2 regions of the Thioalkalivibrio sp. AKL10 genome follow, and region 1 is predicted to be linked to the other one. Evidence: predicted binding sites of a transcription regulator. Region 1 holds the regulator's gene; the other holds the start of a gene.

Region 1 (3,206 bases):
CCTCGATCTTTCGCCGCCTGAGCGTGTGGGACAACCTGCAGGCCGTGCTCGAGCTGCGCCCCGGACTCGATCGCCACGAGCGCCGGCGCATTGGCGATGCGCTGATCGAGGAGTTCCAGCTCGAGACCGTGCGCCACAGCCCGGGCATCGCGCTGTCCGGCGGCGAACGCCGCCGCGCCGAGATCGCCCGCGCCCTGGCCGGGGATCCGCGCTTCATCTGTCTGGACGAGCCCTTCGCCGGGGTGGATCCGATCTCGGTGGGCGACATCCAGGACGTGATTCGGCATCTCGCCCAGCGCGGCATCGGCGTACTGATCTCCGATCACAACGTGCGCGAGACCCTCGGCATCTGCCACAGGGCCTATATTCTGAGCGAGGGACGCCTGCTCGCCGCCGGTACACCGGACGAGCTGCTGGCCGATCCCCAGGTGCGCCGGGTCTATCTCGGCGAGAACTTCCGCCTGTGAAAGCGCCCCATATGCGGCCCGGTCGGTGCACAAACCACAAGGCAGGCTTTAAGATTCCATCAATGCCAACCCTCGCCCCGCATACCCGATGCTGAAACCCGGCCTGAATCTGCAGCTGGGTCAGACGCTGACCATGACCCCGCAACTGCAGCAGGCGATCCGCCTGTTGCAGCTGTCCACGCTCGAGCTCCAGGTGGAGATCCAACAGGCGCTGGAGAGCAACCCCATGCTCGAACAGGTCGAGGACGAAGATGCCGAGGCCGACACCGAGCGCCTGAACCAGGACGGCGAGCTGGTGGAAGGCGATCGCATGGAGGCCACCACTACCAGCGACGACGTGATCCCCGAGGAACTGACGACCGACAGCCGCTGGGACGACATCTACGAGCCGGCCCCGACGCCCAACAAGGGCGTGGATGACCGCGACCCGCTGGAAAACACCAGCGACGACGACGGTGAGGGCCTGCAGGATCACCTGCTGTGGCAGCTGCATCTGAGCCATCTGACACCCCGCGACCAGCGCATCGGGGCAGCCCTGATCGACGCCATCAGCCCCGACGGCTATCTCGAGGGTGACCTGGAAACCCTGGCCGAGACCATCAGCCGAGGCGAGGATGAAACCGTCGGCGTCGACGAGGTCGAGGCAGTGCTCCACTGGATTCAGCAGTGCGACCCGCTGGGGGTCGGCGCGCGCGACCTGCGGGAGTGCCTGGAGATCCAGCTACGCGAACTGGCCCCGGACGCCCCGGCCCGCGAGGCCGCACGGGCGATCCTGGAACACGGCATGGACAGCCTGGGCAAGCGCGACTACAAGGCCCTGCAGCGCCAGTCCGGCGTACGCGACCCGGACGAACTGGCCCGCGCACTGGACCTGATCCGCACCCTGAACCCGCGCCCCGGCGCACAGATCAGCTCCGCCACCTCGGAATACGTGGTCCCGGATGTCTACGTGCGCCATAGCGCCGAGGGCTGGCGCGTGGAGCTGAATCCGGAGATCGCACCGCGTATCCGCATCAACGACCTCTACGCCGGCATGGTGCGCCAGGTCTCGGATGCCCGCGACAGCGCCTTTATGCGCGATCAGCTGCAGGAGGCACGCTGGTTCCTGAAGAGCCTGCACAGCCGCAACGACACCCTGCTGCGGGTCGCCGAGGCGATCGTCCACCGCCAGCAGGGCTTTCTCGAGCATGGCGACGTCGCGATGCAGCCATTGATCCTGCGCGACATTGCCGAGACCCTGGAGATGCACGAATCGACCATCTCGCGGGTTACCACGCAGAAATACATGCACACCCCGCGCGGGGTCTTCGAGTTCAAGTATTTCTTCTCCAGCCATGTCGGCACGAACGATGGCGGCGAGTGTTCCGCCACCGCCATCCGTGCCATGATTCGCGAATTGATTGGCGACGAACCCCCGAACAAGCCGCTCAGCGATGCCCGGCTCGCCCAGGTCCTGTCGGACCGGGGCATCAACGTAGCGCGCCGCACCGTAGCCAAGTACCGCGAGGCGATGCACATCCCTTCATCCAGCGAACGCCGGCAGATGGCCTCGATGCCCACCGGCAGCAAGTAACCAAGGAGTCCTGACCATGCAGATCAACCTGACCGGCCACCACGTGGACATCACCGACGCCCTGCGCGACTACGTCAACGAGAAGTTCGCGAAGCTGGAGCGCCACTTCGACAAGGTCATCGACGTCCACGTCGTGCTGACCCACGAGAAGACCCGGAATCAGCACAACCAGGCCGAAGCCAATCTCCAGGTCAGCGGCAATCACATCCACGCCGAGGCCTCTCACGAGGACATGTATGCCGCGATCGACGCGCTGATCGACAAAGTCGACCGTCAACTGATCAAGCACAAGGAAAAGGTCAAGGACCACCACCGCGCCGAAGGTGCCCAGCGCAACCGCGAGCAGGCCTCCTGATCCATGACGATTGCCGAGTTGATCACCTCCGAGCGCATTGGCCTGCAACCCGAGTGCTCCAGCCAGAAACGGGCCCTGGAGGCCCTGGCGGACCTCCTCGCCGGCGGAGGTGACGGCACGGGACCGGGGAGCAACGCGATCTTCGAGGCCTTGTCCGCGCGCGAAAAACTCGGATCCACCGGTCTCGGCCATGGGGTTGCGATTCCCCATGGCCGCCTGGCCGATCTCGAGGCGCCGCGCGTGGCCGTGCTGCGCCTGGAAAAGGGCGTCGACTTCGACGCCATGGATCACGAGCCGGTCGATATCCTGATCGCACTGCTGGTCCCGGAGGCCGCCACCGGCGACCATCTCGACCTGCTGGCCCAGCTCGCCCGCGGCCTGTCTCAGCCAGACACCATCGGAGCGCTGCGCCGGGCCGGGGACGCGGCGGCCCTGGAACAGGAACTCGTGCGCCGCTTCAGCGAGGACTAAGCCCGTGGAACCCGCCGCCAGCCGCGATTCCGGCGCGCAGCGTCTGCCATGAACGAGGCGCTGGGAGAAGGCGGAATCGCCCGCGACATCAACGTGGAGAGCCTGATCCAGGCCATGGGAAACCGCCTGGATCTTCGCTTCGTACACGGCGAACACGCAGCACCCGACCGCAAGCTGGTCGGCGACGACGGGGACGACCTGCCGCTGGCCGGCCATCTCAACCTGATCCGGCCCAACCGCATCCAGATCATCGGCGACTTCGAGGCCCGCTACATCTCCAGCCTCAGCGCCACCCAATGCAACGACCTGATCCTGGAGATGGCCCGCACTGGGACCACCG
Region 2 (3,206 bases), 100 kb from region 1:
CAAAGGCCAGGAAGGCCCACAGCTTCATGCGTTCGGCCACGGCGCCCGAGACGATGGACATCGCGGTGGCCACGAACACGACCTGGAAGAAAAAGTCGGCACGATCGGAGTAGTAGATGTCGCCACCGCTACCCAGCACGTCCGCGACTGCGTTGTCGCCGCTGATCAGGAAGCCCAGCCCCGGGATAATGGAGCTGAGACCATCGCTGTACATAATGTTGTAGCCGATCAGCATGTACATGATGCTGGCGATCGAATACAGGGCGATATTCTTGGTTGCGATTTCGGCCACACTCTTGGTGCGCACCATACCGGCCTCGAGCATGGTAAAGCCCGCGGCCATCCACATCACCAGTGCACCGGCCACCAGAAAGTAAAAGGTGTCCATCGCGTAGGCGAGTTCGACAACTTGCTGTTCAATTTCCATGATTGAAATTCCTCATTCGCTGGAAGGCAAAGGTTTAAAGCGCTTCCGGTCCGGTTTCGCCCGTGCGAATGCGCACGACCTGCTCCACCGGCGTAATAAAGATCTTGCCGTCGCCAATCTTGCCCGTGCTGGCGGACTTTGAAATGGCCTCGACCACCTGATCCACCAGGTTTTCGTCAACAGCCACTTCAAGCTTCACCTTGGGCAGAAAATCGACTACATACTCGGCACCGCGATACAACTCGGTATGACCGCGCTGGCGACCAAAACCCTTCACTTCGGTCATGGTCATGCCCTGCACGCCGATCTCCGAGATCGCCTCGCGAACATCATCAAGCTTGAACGGCTTGATCACGGCGGTAATCATCTTCATGTCAGACTCCTGTGGGCGGGTCCGCTGATCCACGGACCCGCCTTTGCATTAAGAGGTAATAGCCGGCTTCAGAACGTCTTGGACCAGCCCACCCAGGCGCCGAGGTCCTCGTCGGACTCGTCGACGTACTCGAGGTTAAGACTGAACTCGCCCCAGTCCCCGGCGTCGCGCGCCAGGCTGGCGGTGTAGTGGGTGTAGTTTTCGGCATCGGAATCGTCGAAGCGGGTACGACCGACGAGGAACCCGGCGCTGTAGACATCCATGAACGGGATATCCAGACCGGCGTAGAAGTACATGTCGTCATCCTGCAAGGCCGAGTCATCACTGTCGTGAACAACATAGGCCATGCCGCCATAGAGACCGACCGGCCCCGTATCGAAGCTGACTTCACCGTAGATCTCGCCAAAATCGGCGCTCAGCGAACCGGTATCATTTCGGGCGTCAGGGTAGGCGTAGTAGATATACCCCACGTCGTAGCCAAATCCATTATCGAGTTCGTCGGCGAACCCAAGGTAAAGATCCATTTCATAGCTTGTTAGATCTTCCACTCCGTCGTCATCGAAGCCAAAGTCGACGTTCGAGACCCAGGTACCGGCGTAGAATCCGGAGGCGTGCTCGTAATCAATGCCACCCTGAATGGCTGCGCCGTCATTACTTTCGGAAAAGCCACGGAAGTAGTAATTGGACACCGCGCCGATGTTCACGGACAGCTCCGCGGCGGCGGTGGAGGTAAACGCGACGCCACCGGTGGAGCCTACGGTGAGGACAGCAGCGGCCAGGGCGGAACGGGTGAACTTCTTCATGTTGGTCATCTCCCAGATTGGTCAATCGAGTGTCGCGTAGTCGACACCCGGTCCTTGCACGGGCTGTGCCAAGTACCAAAAGGGAGCAAAATCGGCTTTTCACAACACGTGTTGCGGCCGAACCACGAGGTTTTGCCTCTGGATGGTGCGCACTAAAAGTGCACACGCACCAAAAGAGTGCAATCAACAAAAAGTGTGAACACGGTCCGGCGTCCGCACGGGGCAGACGCGGAACAAGAGACAGGAAAGCGGGCCGGAAGGGCCCGTAGGAGAAGAGGGGCTAGTCGGACGTCGCGAGGGTGCCGCGTTCGATCTCGATGCCGACCTCGCGCACACCGGGGACGGCTCCGGGCTTGCCCAGTTTGATGCGCACCCAAGGGGTGCCGAACTGGGCCATCAGGGTCTCGGCGATCTCTTCGGCCAGGGATTCCAGCAGCGCGTGCGGCTCGCGCGTGACGATGGCACGCACCGCGTTGGCCACCGCCTCGTAATCGACGGTATCGCCGATCTCGCCGGAATAGGCGGCGATGCGGGTATCCGCCGCCAGTTCGATGTCGAATCGCAGGCGGCGCTGGATCCGCTGTTCCCAGTCGTAGACACCGACAACGGCATCAATTTCGAGGTCGCGCAGATAGATTCGATCCATGGGCTCGGCGGGCTCCTGTAGGTCGGCGCCTATCCTACTGCCCGGGCCGCACGAGGTACACCGAGCCGTTATCATGGAGCCCTCCTTGCACGGCTTCGAGACACGCATGAGCGAGCCTTTCCACGACCTCCCGTGGCCCGACAGCCCCGAGGGCGAACCGCGTCGCATCGGGGTAGAGATCGAGATGGCCGGGGTCTCGCTGGAAATTATGGCCGAAGCAGTAAAGGCCGAATTCGGAGGGCAGATCGAACCGGACAATGCGTTCGTCGCCCGCGTGCGCGATACCGACGTCGGCGACTTCCAGCTGGAACTGGACGCCCGGGTGCTGAAGGACCGTGCCTACCGCGAGCATCTCGCGCGCCTGGGCATCTCGCTGGACGACTCCGACAAGGCGGCGCTGGATCGCTGGCTGGCCGACGCCGCCGGCCGCCTGGTGCCGCATGAAATCGTGGCCCCGCCGATCCCGGTGGCCGACCTGCCCCGCCTGGACCGGGTACGCGCGGCCCTGCAAGAGGCCGGCGCCCAGGGCACCGAACGCTCGTTTCTCTACGCCTTCGGGTTGCAGATCAATATCGAGATCCACCGCACCGATGCCGAGTGGCTGCTGGCGATCCTGCGCAGCTTCCTGCTGATGGCCGAGGCCCTCACCGCGGCCGGCGCAATCGACCTGGCACGGCGACTGTCGCCCTACATTCGCGCGTTTCCCGGGCCCTTTGTACGCCACATGCTGGACCCGGACTTCCAACCCGATCAGGCCGGCCTGATCGATGCCTACCTGGCGCACAGCCCAACCCGCAACCGACCACTGGACTTGTTGCCCTTGTTTACCCACCTGGACCCGAAACGGGTCAACGCCGCACCGGTGGAACACGACTTGATCAAACCGCGCCCGGCCTTCCATTACCGCCTGCCGAACTGCGAGATCGACGACCCGGACTGGAGCCTGGCGCGACCGTT

What was found. Region 1 encodes sigma-54, which starts transcription at its own class of promoters, with help from an activator protein. Its sites were predicted from a motif close to TGGCANGNTNCNTGCTT; they were not measured.
Region 2: the regulator sigma-54 is predicted to act here: its motif matches at 1,658-1,674, upstream of G333_RS0102110 (TorF family putative porin).

What each region holds. Positions count from the first base shown of each region.
Region 1 covers NZ_KB907142.1:328,114-331,319, forward strand. The annotation lists gene lptB (LPS export ABC transporter ATP-binding protein) at 1-467, shown strand, start outside; gene G333_RS0101605 (RNA polymerase factor sigma-54) at 556-2,040, shown strand; gene hpf (ribosome hibernation-promoting factor, HPF/YfiA family) at 2,057-2,395, shown strand; gene G333_RS0101615 (PTS sugar transporter subunit IIA) at 2,399-2,866, shown strand; gene hprK (HPr(Ser) kinase/phosphatase) at 2,915-3,206, shown strand, end outside.
Region 2 covers NZ_KB907142.1:432,274-435,479, forward strand. The annotation lists gene G333_RS0102100 (ammonium transporter) at 1-427, opposite strand, end outside; gene G333_RS0102105 (P-II family nitrogen regulator) at 462-800, opposite strand; gene G333_RS0102110 (TorF family putative porin) at 869-1,603, opposite strand; gene folB (dihydroneopterin aldolase) at 1,884-2,249, opposite strand; gene G333_RS0102120 (amidoligase family protein) at 2,323-3,206, shown strand, end outside.